One region of the Planococcus sp. TJ-307 genome, then DNA from elsewhere that is predicted to be linked to it. Evidence: riboswitches for the same ligand, from Rfam matches in the RefSeq annotation. Region 1 holds a riboswitch; each other region holds the start of a gene.
What was found. A riboswitch is a leader RNA that binds a small molecule or an ion and turns the genes downstream of it on or off. The one in region 1 is predicted to bind S-adenosylmethionine.

Region 1 (5,684 bases):
CCGGTTGAAACGCGCCAGTTATTCCAAGATCTTGGCTGGAAAACGATTGTCGGCTTCCAGACGCGCAACCCGGTGCATCGCGCACATGAATACATTCAAAAAGCCGCATTGGAAGTGGTGGATGGCCTCTTGCTGAACCCGCTCGTGGGTGAAACAAAATCCGATGACATTTCAGCTGCAGTGCGGATGGAAAGCTACCAAGTCATCTTAAAGCATTACTATCCTGCAGACCGGGCGCGCCTCGCCATCTATCCAGCTGCAATGCGCTACGCCGGACCGAAAGAAGCGGTTCTTCACGCCATTGTCCGCAAAAACTACGGTTGTACACATTTCATCGTTGGACGGGATCATGCCGGTGTCGGCGATTACTACGGCACATACGAGGCACAGGAATTCATCAGCCAGTTTGAAGAAGAATTGGGCATTCAAATTTTCAAATTCGAGCATTCATTTTACTGCAATGCATGCGAAAACATGGCCACGGCTAAGACATGTCCGCACAGCGCAGAAAACCATGTTCATTTAAGTGGCACGAAAGTTCGTGAATTGCTTCGCAACGGAGAAAAACCACCGAAGCAGTTTTCCCGTCCGGAAGTAGCCGATGTGCTCATCAAAGGCTTGCGGGAGACCGTTATTAGTAACTAATTAGGGGATGGTTGCCCGTGTCAGTCCAAATGATTTTTGTGCTTATCGTCATCGTCGCCATGGTCAGCGCCTTGCTTTTTGAAATTGCCCGTCCGGATATGATTGTATTTTCAGCATTGGTGGTGTTGCTACTGTCCGGAATTTTAACAACAGAAGAAGCATTGCGCGGATTTTCGAATCCAGGAATGTTGACAATCGCTTTACTGTTCATCGTTGTCGGTACTGTACAAAAGCACGGCCTGATCGACCAGATGATGATTGGCTGGCTGAATAAAGGCAAAAGCTTGAAAGGATCTTTGTTTCGTATTTTTCTTCCGCTCCCGTTGTTTTCGGCTTTTTTGAACAACACACCCATTGTTGTCACGTTAACTCCACTTTTGAAAAAATGGTGTGAAGAACGCAATATCGCACCTTCCAAAGTGCTGATTCCTTTATCGTATGTAACGATTTTGGGGGGGACTATCACCCTAATGGGAACATCGACCAATCTTGTGGTGCACGGGATGCTGCTCGATTACGGCCTGCCTGGCTTTTCGTTGTTTCAATTAGCAATTGTCGGCATCCCCATCACCATTGTCGGTTTGATTTACTTGTTTACGGTAGGCAACATGCTGTTGCCTGAGAACAACAGTTTCAGCAAGCAGGTCGTTGAAGATTCCAGAAACTACATTGCTGAAATGGTGGTGGAAGAAAATTTTCCTTACGCCAATCAAACGGTGGAATTAGCAAAACTGCGCGACTTGAAAGGTTTGTACTTGATTGAAATTATCCGAGATCAGACCCGGATTTCATCGGTCAGTTCCAAAACCATCATTCAGTCAGGAGACCGCCTAATTTTTACCGGACTCATTTCAACGATCGCAGAGCTGCAAAAAAGAAAAGGGCTGACTTTAAAGACCGGGACCAATTTGCAGTTGGAGGATTTGAAAAACGGCAACACGCAGCTGGCGGAAGCGGTCGTTTCCCATGAATCTTCGTTGCTCTCGAAAACAATCAAGCAATCTCAATTTCGTTCTCGTTACGATGCAGGCGTCATGGCGGTTCACCGCAACAACGAACGCATTAAAAGCAAAGTCGGTGACATCATCCTGCGGCCGGGGGACACCTTGCTGTTGCTTGCGGGAACCGGATTTGTGGAAAAATATCAGCAGTCCAACGATTTTTACGTCGTGTCTTCCATGACACCGCCAAAAACCTTGCAAGAAAGCCGTTTTGTCGGCTGGTTCTCGCTGCTGGTTTTACTGGGAGCCATTGCACTTGTCATTGCTGGCTGGCTGAGCATGTTCAAAGCAATGGCTTTGGCAGTGCTGATTTTATTGGTAACCAAATCGGTTTCCATGGAAGATGCAAAAAACGATGTGCAATTCAATGTACTGCTGCTCATTGCCAGTGCATTTGGTGTGGGTGCCGCTATGACCAAAACCGGTCTGGCGCAATGGGCGGCGGACGGATTGTTGGCAGTCGGCCAGCCGTTTGGATTGCTGGCGATTCTCATTTTGATTTACTTGCTGACCAGCATTTTTACAGAACTCATCACCAACAGTGCTGCCGCTGTATTAATGATCCCCATCGGCATCGAAATGGCAAGCAACCTACAGCTCGATCCAATGGGTTTTGCCGTTATCATCACCATTGCGGCTTCTGCCAGTTTTATTACGCCCATTGGCTACCAAACCAACCTAATTGTCTATGGGCCGGGCGGCTATAAATTCATAGATTACGTCAAAGTAGGTACGCCACTCAGCATCCTGGTGATGTCAGTTACCATCGGAATTGTTTACTACTACTGGTTCTAGGAGGAGAAGGAATGACCAAATCAACCAATATCACCTGGCATGAGTCGGGCATCACGAAACAAGATAGACAGAAATTGAACGACCACAAAAGCGGTGTACTCTGGTTTACCGGCTTGTCGGGATCCGGAAAATCAACAGTTTCGGTTGCACTGGAAAAAGAAATACATGCACTTGGCATTCGGACGTATTTATTGGACGGCGACAATGTCCGCCACGGCTTGAATAAAAACTTGGGGTTCAGTCCAGAAGACCGGACGGAAAATATCCGCCGGATCGGTGAAGTCGGAAAGCTCATGAGCGACGCAGGTGTACTGACTTTGTCAGCATTTATCTCGCCGTATCAGGCAGACCGCGATCAAGTTCGGGCTTTGCTTGATGAAGGTGAATTTATTGAAGTTTATGTAAAATGCAGCGTGGATACTTGTGAGGCCCGTGATCCGAAAGGGCTTTATAAAAAAGCGAGAGCCGGTGAAATCAAAGGCTTTACGGGAATTGACGCACCATACGAAGAACCGGTAAATCCGGAAATTGTGATCGAAACGGACAAGCAAAATTTGGACGAATCGGTACAAGTGATTGTTGAGTATTTGAAGAAATCCGGTTACTTGAGCAAATGAATAATCGGCTGAATAAAAAATAGAGAATCCCTAAAATTTATCTCGCAAGAAAATGGTGTTTTCAGAATATTATTGACAGTTAACTTTGATTAGTATAGTATTTACAAAATATTAAAACCTAGTATTCATATAAGGTATTTCTTATCGTGAGAGGTGGAGGGACTGGCCCTTTGAAGCCTCGGCAACAGCTTTGGTCATTGACCGGGGATCATGTGCCAATTCCAGCAGGTCCCAATCGGATCTGGAAGATAAGAAGACAGGCAGCCGCAAACGCGCATTCGATCCCTCTCTTCTTGTTCTATTAGAAGAGGGGGTTTTTATTTAGACTTCACCTGAAGCGATTCTTTAAGGTTTTTATAATGTAGAAGAAAAGTTTCGGAACACATTAGATTTGTTTAAGGGAGGAAGATAGGATGAGCCAAATTGTTTCGTACGAGCAATTTACTGGAGATCCATTCAAGGACCTGGCACCGACCGATCTTTTGAAAGGTGCCGCGGATATTTTAGAGTGGGCTTACGATTCCTACGGAGAAGATGTAGTGTATGCCTGCAGTTTTGGAGCCGAGGGCATGGTATTGATTGACCTGATTTCCAAAGTGAAAAGCGATGCGGAAGTGGTGTTCCTGGATACGGACGTCCACTTCGACCAAACCTATGAACTGATTGAGCGGGTTAAAAAACGCTATCCAAAACTGAATATCCGGATGAAAAAACCGGAACTGACTTTGCAGGAACAAGCCAGCCAGTTTGGAGATGAATTATGGAACAGCCAGCCGGATAAATGCTGCGATATCCGCAAAGTCAAACCGCTGGAACAAACACTTTCCGGAGCACAGGCGTGGATTTCCGGTTTAAGAAGAGAGCAGTCGGCCAGCCGCAGCAAGACGGACTTTATTAACAAAGACAATCGGTTCAAATCGGTCAAGATTTGCCCGTTGATCCATTGGACGTGGGGCGATGTCTGGCAATACATCCAACTGAATAATCTTGAATACAATATTCTGCATGACGAAGGCTATCCAAGCATCGGCTGTAAGCATTGTTCGTTTGCAGTGACGACGGATGGCGACAGCCGCGACGGAAGATGGAAAGGCTTTGCCAAAACGGAATGTGGCCTGCATACATAACCGGGCCGGCAAAAGTGTAAATTAACGATCAGAAAATGACGCAACCTTCGTTTCTCTGGTTAAAAAAAGGAGTCTAGGAAGCTTATGAAAAAAGTTTATTTAGTTGGTGCAGGTCCAGGCGACCTTGATTTGATTACCGTGAAAGGGCTGAAGGCTATCCAGAAGGCCGATGTCATCCTTTATGATCGCTTAATAAACCAGGATTTGCTGGACGAAGCGAAAGAAAATGCTCAATTGATTTATTGCGGCAAAAGACCGGATAATCATTCCTTAAAACAAGAAGAAATCAATGAGCTGTTGTGCCGGTTCGCACTGCAGGGGAAAATCGTAACGCGCTTAAAAGGCGGCGACCCGTTTATTTTTGGAAGAGGTGGAGAAGAGGCAGAGGCATTGGTCGACCACAACATCCCATTTGAAATTGTACCGGGCATTACGGCGGGCATTGCAGCGCCTGCTTATGCGGGAATCCCTGTGACACATCGCGATTACAGTGCATCTGTTGCTTTTATTTCGGGCGTCAGCAAAGTTGGCGTTGATCAGGATGAATATTGGGAGCATGTGGTCAAGAGCATGGATACGCTATGCATTTATATGGGCGTCAGCAAACTGCCGGAAATTTGCGGACGATTGCTGCGCCACGGGCTGAAACCGACAACGCCGATTGCCTTGATTGAATGGGGCACAACGGAACGTCAGCGGACAGTGACTGGCACGCTCGAAACGATTCTTCGAAACTCCAAAGGTTTCGAGAATCCGTCGATGATTGTGGTAGGAGAAGTGGTACGCCTCAGAGACAAATTGCAATGGTACGAGCAGCTGCAGGACGAACAGCAGTTTCAGCTTGCCGCCCATGTAGGATAAGGAGATGGTAAAATGCAAGCCGTTTTATATGTAAGCCATGGCAGCCGGGTAAAAGAAACGCGCGAAGAAGCGATGGCATTTATGGAGCAAGTGCGCCAGAAAGTGGATGTTGCTCTTCAGGAAACGTGCTTTTTAGAGTTGGCCAGTCCGGATATTGGCGAGGGCATCGACAGCCTTGCCAAACAGGGCGCTACGGCAATCGCCATCGTACCGGTTTTGCTTCTGAGTGCCGGACATTATTACGAAGACATTCCGGATGAAGTTAAAAAGTCTGCACTGCGTTATCCGGAGATCCACTTTACTTATGGAAAACCACTCGGTGTCCAGGATCGCCTTGTAGAAATTTTAGCCGAGCGCCTGCGAGAAACAAGCGTGGAACGCTTGCCTGATTCAGAAATTCTGTTGGTTGGCCGGGGTGGGAAAAGTTCAGAAATTATCCGCTCGGTCGAAGAAATTGCCGCAAAACTAGCAGTCAAAACGGGTGTGACACATATTGATGTTTGTTATTTAGCAGCCAGCGCTCCGTCATTTGATGAAGGATTGCAAGCCTCGATCGATAGCGGCAGCAAGCAGATTTTCGTTGTTCCTTATTTATGGTTCACGGGACTTTTGGTGAAATCCATGCAGAAGAAAATCAA
Region 2 (5,684 bases), on a different contig from region 1:
CAGGAGATCCTGCCGCATGGGCAGGCTTGCCATAAAAGTGGAATTCCAATGGATCGACTGCCAGGGAAGGACCGGTGACAGCCGAATTCCCGGAAGGATGCAGCATTAAAGCAGCATCAATGCCTTCGAGCAGGCCATGTTTCACGAAACTGCCTTTGGCACTGCCATTTGGACCGCCTTCTTCTGCAGGTGTTCCAAGCACCACAACGCGGCCGCCGGTAGTTTCCAGTGTTTCAGATAAGGCAATAGCGGCCGCAACACTGGTTGTTCCAATGATATTGTGGCCGCAGGCATGGCCGATACCCGGAAGTGCGTCGTACTCAGCCAGGTAGGCAATCGTCGGTCCAGGAAGAGAACTTTTCTTGCTGGCGAAAAAGGCAGTATCGTGGCCTGCAACTGCTTTCTCAACGGAAAACCCTGCATCCTCAAGCAAACGAATCAGTAGCGAACTGGCATAAACCTCTTCGTTGCCAATTTCAGGTTTGGCATGGATTGCCTGGCTTGTGTCAATGTAAATGCTGCCTCGGGAATCGATTGACTGGCTAAGAGTTTGTGCTGCTTCCTTTGTAAGGGTCATTGGAATTCCTCCTGTAAAGGTTAGATTGAATGCATGATGGATTGACTATAATTGAGGCTGTACGAAAAGCCATGTTTGGTTCAATCGGAAATGCTTATTCGTAATCGACCAATTCCTCAACTGTTACAACAGTTGGAATCTGAGCGCCTTCTGTGTGTTCGATAATGAAGTCAGCAGTTTCTTCCTGCTGATAAATTTCGACGATTTTCTGGTATGCTTCGTTGTCTGCTTCTTCAGCACTTGCAGCAATCAAGTTGATGTACGGTTTAGCTGTGTCGCTTTCGCGGGCAATCGGATCTTCAGTCGGGTTTAAGCCAGCATCTACTGCAACGCCGTTGTTGATGACGGAACCGGCAACATCCGGCATAGCGCGTGGCGTGTGGCCAGAAACCATTGGCATAATTTCAATGTTTTTCGGGTTATCGATAATGTCTTCGGCAGTTCCTGTAAGCCCGGCATCCTCAGATAAGGTGATCAATCCTGCTTCATCGAGCAGCAGGAGGGCACGGCCCATGTTGGTTGCTTCGTTTGGCATTGCGATTTGCGAACCTTCAGGAATTTCATCGATTGATTCGTATTTGTCGGAGTACAAGCCCATTGGCGCAATGACAGTTGAGCCGATTGGCACGATATCGATATTGTGTTCTTCCACAAACTCATCAAAGTACGAAATGGTTTGGAAAGCATTCAAGTCAAGTTCTCCTTCAGCAAGTGCCAAGTTTGGTGCTACGTAGTCGGAAAAAGTTTGAATTTCCAAATCAATTCCTTCAGCTTCTGCTTTATCGGCAATGTAATCCCAGATAGTGGTGTCGGAACCGCTGATGCCAAGCGTAACGGTAGTGTTGCCTTCAGAACTGCTGTCGTCTCCGCAAGCCCCAAGAGTTAGTGCTGCAAGTGAAAGTAATGCTGTAGCTGTAATTTTTTTCATGATTAATTCCTCCAATTTCTCTCTAATGTTTTTATTCGTTCTAAACTTTTTATATCCGTCAGAGCTACACGGGCGCTTGCGCTTTTCTTTGTCTAGACTCTAGCTGCCAGATTCTCGGGTCATAAGCCACTCTGGCTGTGCGGCAACGAACGCCGCTTCGCCAAATCGTCTTATGCCTGTCGAATCTAAACGGCAGCTTCCGCTTTTCTTTCTGTCCAGCTCCAGCACCCAGCTCTTTGGGTCATAAGCCAGCCCAGCTGTGCGGCTGAAAAAACGCCGCTTCGCCGGTCTGTCTTATGCCCGTCAGAGCTACACGGGCGCATCCGCTTTTCACGTCAACTGCGTCGCACACTTCTTGAAAATACATTTCCGAGTGTTTGGACGCCTTGCACGAGAACAACAAGAATCGCTACTGTAATGAACATGACAAGCGTGTCGAATCGCTGGTAGCCATAAGTGATGGCCAAATCGCCAAGGCCGCCGCCTCCGATGGCACCTGCCATCGCCGATGCACCAATCAGGCCAACTACCGCGATGGTTAATGCGAGAACCAGGGAGCTTAGAGCTTCTGGAATGAGAAAGCGGAAAATGATTTGCATCGGTGTGGCGCCTATTGCTTGAGCCGCTTCGATAACGCCTTTGTCGACTTCCAATAAGGAGTTTTCAATCAACCGAGCAATATAAGGGCCAGCGTAGAAGACCAATGGCACAATGGCAGCAGCTGTTCCGATGGACGTGCCGACGATCAGGCGGGTCAAAGGAATAATGGCCACCATCAAAATGATAAATGGAACGGACCGGAAAATATTGATGACAATGTTGAGCACTTTGGAAATCGGTTCGTTTTCCAATAAATGGCCTTTGCGTGTAACCACTAGCAAGATGCCGAGTGGAAAGCCAATCAATAACGAAAAGCCGAAGGATGCGCCGGTCATGTAAATGGTTTCCCATAAAGCTTCTAAGATTTGTTCGTAATTAACTGACATAGTTATTGACCTCCTCTATTTGAATATCACTGTCCCGAATAGAGGATAAGGCTCGCCGGATTTCACTTGGCTCTCCGGAAAATTCAACAATCAGGTTGCCGTAAGGAATGCCCTGCAACTCTGTAACATTGCCGAACAGCACGTTCAAATCAACTTTGAAATCCCGCGAGACACGCGACATGAACGGTTTGCCGACCGAATTTCCAGTAAACTGGAGGCGATAAATCGCATTGTCGCTTTTGGCGTTCTGAATTTGCAAGAGCAGTGATTCCGGAAGCTCATCATTCATTACCGAGCGGACAAAACGTTTTGTCGTAGGTTGTTGCGGGTTCGAGAAAATATCGAAAACGCTGCCTTGCTCAATGACTTTTCCTGCTTCAAGCACAGCTACCTTATCGCAAATTTCCCGGATAACGCCCATCTCATGTGTAATGAGCAAAATGGTGATGTTGTATTCATTGTTGATTTTGCGCAGCAGATCCAAAATTGATTTAGTCGTCTGCGGATCGAGTGCCGAGGTCGCTTCGTCGCATAGCAGGACGGAAGGGTTGGTAGCCAGCGCACGGGCAATGCCGATTCGCTGTTTTTGTCCACCGGATAGCTGATCTGGGTACTTTTGTGCCTGATCCCCCAGACCGACAAAGTCGAGCAGGTCTTTTACTTGTTTTTCGATCTCCGCTTTTGGTGTTTTCGCCAACAAAAGCGGCATCGCAACATTATGGTAAACCGTTTTTGAATTCAGCAGATTAAAATGCTGAAAAATCATGCCGATGTCTTTTCGGATGGTGCGGATTTCCTTGCTGGATAGGGTGGATATGTCTTTTCCCTGAATCATTACACGTCCTGTGGTAGGGCGTTCGAGCAGGTTGACCGTGCGGATCAATGAACTTTTTCCGGCTCCACTAAAGCCGATAACTCCGTATATTTCTCCGGTTTCGACGGTCAGGTCAATGCCATTCAAGGCATGGATTTCCTGTTTGCCTGATTGGTAGGTCTTGGCGACGCCTTCGAATTGAATCATGGTGATGGTGCCTCCTTAGGTTGGAATGAATTGTATCAAATCGACGGTGTCTCAAATGCTGATTGAGATAATAGACAAAAAAGAGCCCTCTTTTTTCTCATCCATAAGAAAAAAGAGGGCTCCAGTTGAAACCATCTAATTCTCATCTTCCAAATGCCTTAAATGGCATTTGCAGGAGTTGGCACAGTTTTTGCGGTTAAACAAATCTGCTGCCGAAACGTCTCAGGGCCTGTCCCTCGGTTTCTCTTGATAAGAAAGTGATGTATGCTATTCGATTCGTGAGTCTTACTTTATGGTGAAATAACAAAAAAGTCAAGAAAAACTTTGAGATTTATTTCACAATCTTTAAAATGTGAGAAAAACCACTGTGAAATCTACTTTAAGATGATGTACTAGATTTCTTGCGCAAAACTGAAGATACTTTACTTTCAGTACCATCTTTTATTCGGATAATGTTTTCATTATGCTTCCATACGGCCATAGCAAATAAAGCCGAAGCAGTCAGCAAGGGCCAAGCTCCAGATGCCGGAATAAAAGCAATGACAAAATAAACGGCATAAAGAACAAATACGCCAATTACCAAGTAGTCTGTTGCAAGCGAAACGCCGATCAACAGAATCAGTCCAAGCAACCCAAGCTTCCAATCGAGGGCGAGCATAACGCCAATGACTGAAGCGGTTCCTTTCCCGCCGTCAAAGTTCATGTAAAAGGGAAAGTTGTGCCCGAAAACTACCCCGGCACCTGCCACAAACAACAAAGCCCAAGTCATTTCAGCTGAGAAGTTTCCTGTTTCCAATAATAAGCGGAGACCTGCAACTGCAGCAAATCCTTTAAAAATATCAATAAATGCAACAAGCAATCCATATTTCCAGCCCAATACGATCGCAGCATTGGATGCACCGGAATTTTTCACGCCTTCTTTTTTTACGTTAACTCCTGACAAAGCCTGTGCAGCAAGGGATCCGTGAAAACAACCAATGATATAGCCTGCAACGAATAATAGCAAAATCCAAACCAGCATACCGATTCCTCCTCTATACTAAATGTTAACGTTTGAGTGAAAGGAAGGTTTCAAAATTTTTTGACTAATACGCTTGACAAAAAGCGCTGAAGTTTTTATACTTCTCAACAAGATGAAAAACCAAATCAAATACTCTTATCAAGAGTGGCGGAGGGATAGGCCCTGTGATGCCCGGCAACCAACAGACATTTTGTCTGGAAAGGTGCTAATTCCTACAGAACTGATCGACAGGTTCTGACAGATAAGAGGAGGAAACTCCGTAATTTACGGCCCTCTTCTTAACCGAAGGGGGCTTTTTGCTGTCCCTTTCTGCATGAATAGTATCCACAAAAAATAGGGGGAATGGAAAATGACCAACTTAAAACCAGAAACATTATTGCTTCACGGGGGACAACAGCCGGATCCTACGACAGGATCAAGAGGGGTTCCCATCTACAAAACTACTTCTTACGTTTTTAAAGACACTCAGCATGCACAGGATCTTTTTGGACTGAAGGATACCGGCAATATTTATTCGCGTATCATGAATCCGACGGTCGATGTCTTTGAACAGCGGGTAGCGTTATTAGAAGGCGGAACAGCAGCTGTTGCCTTGTCCTCCGGAATGGCGGCCATTGCTTTTTCCATTATGAATATAGCAGAAGCTGGAGACGAAATTGTGGCAGACAGCAACCTGTATGGCGGAACATACAATTTATTGGCGAACACGTTGCCGCGTTATGGCATTACGACAAAATTTGTGGATGCGACAAATCCCGAAAACTTCAAAGCGGCGATTACAGATAAAACCAAAGTTCTATTCGGTGAAATTATTGGCAACCCGAGCTTGAATGTCTTTGATGTAGAAAAAGTAGCAGCCATTGCTCATGAAAATGGAATTCCACTATTGATCGATAATACCTTCGCGTCGCCATATGGCAGCAATCCCATTGAATACGGAGCAGATGTCGTCATTCATTCCGCTACAAAATGGATTGGCGGGCATGGCACGACAATTGGCGGAGTGGCAGTAGACGCGGGAACGTTCAATTGGGACAATCCTCGCTTTCCGAATTACACACAGCCGGACGAAACATACCACGGATTGCGGTATGGCATCGATGTACCGGAAGCGGCTTTTGCGACAAAGTTACGTGTTCAACTGCTTCGGG
Region 3 (5,684 bases), on a different contig from region 1:
TTCCGGTTCTTGAAAGATGTCGTGGTAACAGTATTTCCATTCTTTGTAGCTAAACTCAGTCAGCTGCTGTTTTAATAGCCATTGTCGCGCAACTTCCTTTTCGGTGATTGCGTCCCGTTCTGCTGTGTGCAGATAAGTTGGAATCTGTGGATACACCTCAACAGCTGCTGCGGTTTCTTTCATATAGCTCTGCAATTCTTTAAACCAGGCTGCAGTTACAACAGTATGATACAAGTTGTTTTCAGCTCCCTGTTCGAGGCTGAATTGGCTTCTTGTCAGGTCACGCAATGCAATCTCGTGGTCCATTTTTCTGCGTCCTGTCAGCTGAGCAACACCTGGAAATGAATTGGGTGCTTTTGGCGGCAACTTTTTTAACTGCAGCCAAGGAGATGTAAAAATAGCTCCCGCCACGTTAAATTTACGATTGCCAAGAACATTCATTGTGATGGTGGCACCGAGGCCGTGGGCAATGACAAACACCGGCAGATCATTTTCCGATGATAGCTTCAGCATATCATGTACCGCCTGTTCGTAGACATCAAACGATTCGCGGTGAACCTTGTCGGCTCCAGCATTTTTGCCATGACCCGGCAAGTCTGCCATATAAACATCGAATCCTGCCGCTCGCCATTTTTCAATTTGCCATGCATAGCGCAAATGCTGCTCATATGCACTATGGATCAGCACAACTGTTGCCTTAGCCGTTCCTTCAGCCTGCCATTTCCACATAGTCCAACTTCCTTTCCATTCCAAGCTCCAATTTGACGTTTTGATTTGATTTGTTACGATATAGAATATCTTATCTTTTTTAAAGGAGCTTTGCCATGATTTATCCATTTAAAGACAAATTCCCCCAAATCGATCCATCCGTTTTCATCGCAGACTACACCACCATTTCTGGTGATGTGACGATTGGCGCCGATTCATCAGTTTGGTTTAATACTGTGATTCGCGGTGACGTATCCCCCACTGTTATTGGCAATAAAGTGAATATCCAAGATCTTTGCATGCTGCACCAAAGTCCTGGCAAACCATTGGTGCTAGAAGACGAGGTAACGATTGGCCATCAAGTGACCTTGCACAGCTGCACCATTCGAAAAAGAGCATTAGTTGGGATGGGTTCGATTATTTTAGACGGAGCAGAAGTTGGAGAAGGCGCATTTATTGGTGCCGGCAGCCTCGTGCCCCCCGGAAAAATCATTCCACCAGGCATGCTCGCTCTCGGACGCCCAGCAAAAGTTGTCCGTGAACTGCGCGAAGACGACAAAGTGGACATGGAACGAATTGTCCGCGAATACGCTGAAAAAGGCGCTTACTACAAGTCTCTTCAATAGGGCTAGCACAAAAAAGGACGATCCGGCAGGGATGCCGGATCGTCCTTTATTTTTATACAGTTTTAGATACCAGCTTCAACGCCAGCTTGTTCTTTCAAAAGTGCTGCTTTGTCCGTACGCTCCCAAGGAAGATCAACATCTGTACGGCCAAAATGTCCGTAAGCTGCTGTCTGCTTGTAGATTGGGCGGCGAAGATCAAGCATTTTGATGATTCCAGCAGGACGCAAATCAAAGTTCGCGCGTACCAAATCATCCAATTTGTCTTCGTCCACAATGCCGGTGCCAAATGTATCAAAAGCGATCGATACTGGATGTGCTACACCGATTGCATATGCCAATTGCACTTCACATTTATCTGCCAGACCAGCCGCTACAATGTTTTTCGCTACATAACGTGCAGCATAAGCTGCTGAACGGTCAACTTTTGTTGCGTCTTTACCGGAAAATGCACCGCCGCCGTGGCGAGCATAGCCACCGTAAGTATCTACGATGATTTTGCGGCCAGTTAAGCCTGCATCTCCCTGAGGTCCGCCAATAACAAAGCGCCCCGTTGGGTTAATGAAGTATTTGGTCTCTTCGTCAATCCATTTTGCCGGAACGACTTCTTTGATGACGTACTCTTTGATGTTGCGTTGAATTTGCTCAAGTGTTACTTCTGGGTGATGCTGCGTCGAGATAACAATTGTGTCCACACGAAGCGGCTTATTATTTTCGTCGTACTCAACAGTTACCTGTGTTTTGCCATCGGGACGCAAGTAGGGAAGAATTTCTTCTTTGCGCACTTCAGCCAAACGGCGCGCCAATTTATGTGCCAATGAAATCGGCAATGGCATCAATTCTTCTGTTTCGTTGTTGGCATACCCGAACATCAACCCTTGGTCGCCTGCTCCGATATCATCCAATTCTTTATCAGTCATTTGGCCTTCGCGTGACTCAAGCGCCACATTGACTCCAGCAGCGATATCCGGTGATTGCTCATCGATTGCTGTTAGCACTGCACTTGTTTCTGAATCGAAACCGTATTTAGCTCGTGTGTATCCAATTTCTCTTACCGTTTGTCTAACGACTTTCGGAATGTCCACATAAGTAGAAGTGGTAATTTCTCCGGCTACTAAAACCAGCCCTGTCGTTACAGTGGTCTCGCATGCAACACGTGCGTTTGGATCTTCGGTCAAGATTGCATCCAAAATAGCATCTGAGATTTGGTCACAAATTTTATCCGGATGTCCTTCTGTTACTGATTCTGATGTAAATAATCGACGGTTTTTCAAAAAATGTTCCTCCTTATATCCTGCGAGATTGCTCTCGAAATTGATACGGTACTCGTTTCCCATGTCAAGTCCGTTCCAGACAAAATCCAGATTGAACTTCAAGCCGTTTGTGGCCTTTCACACGAGGATTAAGGGCATTCCATAAAAAAATCCCTTCACTCATTCATCATGAGGAAAGGAGAATCATCATAAGCACCTTTCACTCTTATCATCCAAGGCCTGTGCGCCTTGCTTCAGGTTTGGCACCATCACTGCGTATGCAGCAGGTTGCCGGGTTTCATAGGGCCTGTCCCCTCCACCAGCTCGGAATAAGAGTATCCGTTCAATTTTTCATCATACGGAAATAGTACTGGGATGTCAATGATTTTTTCGAATTAAAATGAGATAGTAAATTGCCTGCTGCTCGTTCCGCTCATTCCTCCCGCTCTCTACAACTCGTTATATAGGCAAACCCATTTGTATGTCTTGTACAGTTTATTTACTTGCAGATTCCTGCCTCATATAGAGTCTATCCAATAATTTTTGATTTCCGAAGGGGATTAGTATAGACTAATAAACCTAATGTGTTATACTAATGAACGAATATACATCCTCCCCATCGCCATGGGAATAACAGAAAAGGAAGGTACATATATATGACTTCAGTGAACTTTGCAAATGATTTAAAGGATCTTTTAACTGGCCAAAATGTACATGTTCAATTATCAGTGCCACAACTAGTGGAAGCAGCAACATCTCGCGGGGAAGCCGTATTGACTCGGGAAGGCGCTGTAAAAGCGGAGACAGGAAAATACACGGGCCGCTCACCGAAAGACAAATACATGGTGGAAGAAGAAAGCTCTAAAGACAAAGTCGACTGGGGCAATGTGAACCGTCCAATTTCTAGCGAAGTGTTTGAAAAATTATACGCTAAGGTGATTAAGCACTTAAAAGAAAAAGATGCTCTTTTCGTTTTCAAAGGATTTGCCGGAGCGGACCACGAATCACGTGTGCCAATTCAAACCATCAATGAATACGCGTGGCACAACTTGTTTGCCCACCAACTGTTCATCCGTCCGTCAGCTGAAGAGCTGCAAGCGCATGAAGCTGAATTCACGGTGGTTTATGCCCCTACATTCATGGCAGACCCTGCAGTTGACGGTACGGCTTCAGAAACATTCATCATCGTCTCCATGGAACAGCGCATCATTTTAATCGGTGGAACTGAATACGCCGGCGAAATGAAAAAATCGATCTTTTCTATTATGAACTACTTGTTGCCAGAAAGAGGCATTCTTCCAATGCACTGTTCAGCAAACGTAGGACAAGATGGCGATGTAACTTTATTTTTCGGCTTGTCCGGTACCGGCAAAACGACCTTGTCAGCAGATGGAGACCGCAAGCTGATCGGTGATGACGAGCATGGCTGGTCTGATAATGGCGTCTTCAACATCGAAGGCGGCTGCTATGCAAAAACCATCAACCTGTCGCGTGAAAACGAACCGCAAATCTACGACGCGATCCGTTTCGGTTCGGTTTTGGAAAATGTGGTTGTTGATCCGGATACACGCATCCCGGATTATGACGACGGTTCATTAACTGAAAACACACGTGCCGCCTACCCAATGCAGGCAATTGACAATATTGTAGATCCTTCAGTTGCGGGTCACCCAAAAACGATTGTTTTCTTGACTGCAGACGCTTTCGGCGTATTGCCTCCAATCAGCAAGCTGACAAAAGAACAGGCTATGTATCATTTCCTTAGTGGCTACACATCAAAATTAGCTGGTACAGAGCGTGGCATCACTATACCTGAAGCAACGTTCTCAACTTGCTTTGGTTCGCCATTCTTGCCGCTGCACGCAACGGTATACGCTGAAATGCTCGGCAGCAAAATTGATGAGCACGATGTTCAAGTCTTTCTTGTCAACACCGGCTGGACGGGTGGAGTCTATGGAGTCGGCAGCCGCATGAAGCTTTCTTACACTCGGACAATGGTTCGCGCTGCCATCAAAGGCGAATTGAATGATGTGCCGACTGAAAAAGAAGCTATCTTCGGCCTTGAAATTCCAGTACAAGTACCTGGCGTACCAGCCGATGTGTTAAACCCACGCCATGCTTGGGCAGATAAAGAAGCATACGATTCAAAAGCTGTGGAATTGGCACAAAAATTCCAGGAAAACTTCCAGAAGTTCGGTACTGTCGCACCTGAAATCACAACACTTGGCGGACCACTTCAAAAATAAGCATCCCTTAAAGCCCGTTCGGAGTAAAATCCGAACGGGCTTTTTTTACTTTCCTATTGCTCTTTATCTCTCATCCATTGGCAAATTGCCCGAACTGTTTTGCGATTGGCAGCCGGTGGAAAGAAATGCGTATAATCTTTGAAATACCAAGTTTCGTATGGCTGATTGTTGAGCGCTAGAGTTTCTTCTAGCAGATAGGCTTGGGCAGGATAGACGTTTTCATCCTGAAGGCCATGGATAATGAGCATGGGCGCACAGCTTTCTTCAATCCGCATCAACGGATTGCGTTCTTCGTATGCGGCAAGCGCCGTATTGGGTGTGCCGCCGTAAAGCCGTTTCATCATGCGCCGCATGTCTGGCCGCTCTTTATAGGTCAACACCGTATCTGTAACTCCGGCCCATGTGACAAGCGAGGTAATGTCCGAACGCAAAACGGCGGTCCATAACGCCATAATGCCGCCGCGGGAAAATGCCAGCAAGTGCACGTACCCGTTGCTGTATTTTTTTAAGACATCCACAGCGTGAACGGCATCCCAACGATCCGCACCGGCAAATTCGTCTCGGCCTTCGCCGCCTCGATTGCCTCTATAGTACGGAGCAAATACCACAAAGCCTTGTGCAGCGAACTGGGCAATACGCGCAGGGCGAACCATTCCAATCGACTGGATGCCGCCTCGTAAATACAAAATGCCGCTATAGTTTCCCGGTTCTTTTGGTTCTGCAAGCATTCCTTTGACCTTCAATCCTTCTGACCAATAAACAATTTCCGTTAAGCGTACATTGGGATTTGGTGAAGGAAAGTGTTTTTTTGATTTAATCTTCCCATTTTCCAAGCTGCTTCACCTTCTCTATAA

Region 2: another riboswitch for S-adenosylmethionine. It lies ahead of AC4EHK_RS02805 (methionine ABC transporter ATP-binding protein); the one in region 1 lies ahead of AC4EHK_RS13460 (phosphoadenylyl-sulfate reductase).
Region 3: another riboswitch for S-adenosylmethionine. It lies ahead of metK (methionine adenosyltransferase); the one in region 1 lies ahead of AC4EHK_RS13460 (phosphoadenylyl-sulfate reductase).

What each region holds. Positions count from the first base shown of each region.
Region 1 covers NZ_JBZDOJ010000003.1:387,715-393,398, reverse strand. The annotation lists gene sat (sulfate adenylyltransferase) at 1-645, shown strand, start outside; gene AC4EHK_RS13470 (SLC13 family permease) at 663-2,441, shown strand; gene cysC (adenylyl-sulfate kinase) at 2,453-3,058, shown strand; SAM riboswitch class I at 3,197-3,313, shown strand; gene AC4EHK_RS13460 (phosphoadenylyl-sulfate reductase) at 3,472-4,185, shown strand; gene cobA (uroporphyrinogen-III C-methyltransferase) at 4,270-5,046, shown strand; gene AC4EHK_RS13450 (sirohydrochlorin chelatase) at 5,059-5,684, shown strand, end outside.
Region 2 covers NZ_JBZDOJ010000001.1:565,784-571,467, forward strand. The annotation lists gene AC4EHK_RS02790 (M20 family metallopeptidase) at 1-577, opposite strand, end outside; gene AC4EHK_RS02795 (MetQ/NlpA family ABC transporter substrate-binding protein) at 672-1,505, opposite strand; gene AC4EHK_RS02800 (methionine ABC transporter permease) at 1,841-2,491, opposite strand; gene AC4EHK_RS02805 (methionine ABC transporter ATP-binding protein) at 2,481-3,512, opposite strand; SAM riboswitch class I at 3,652-3,768, opposite strand; gene AC4EHK_RS02810 (glycerol-3-phosphate acyltransferase) at 3,892-4,533, opposite strand; SAM riboswitch class I at 4,666-4,781, shown strand; gene AC4EHK_RS02815 (O-acetylhomoserine aminocarboxypropyltransferase/cysteine synthase family protein) at 4,883-5,684, shown strand, end outside.
Region 3 covers NZ_JBZDOJ010000002.1:1,024,679-1,030,362, forward strand. The annotation lists gene AC4EHK_RS11475 (alpha/beta hydrolase) at 1-729, opposite strand, end outside; gene AC4EHK_RS11480 (gamma carbonic anhydrase) at 825-1,334, shown strand; gene metK (methionine adenosyltransferase) at 1,397-2,605, opposite strand; SAM riboswitch class I at 2,808-2,920, opposite strand; gene pckA (phosphoenolpyruvate carboxykinase (ATP)) at 3,241-4,830, shown strand; gene AC4EHK_RS11495 (alpha/beta hydrolase family protein) at 4,884-5,663, opposite strand; gene ytkD (RNA deprotection pyrophosphohydrolase) at 5,644-5,684, opposite strand, start outside.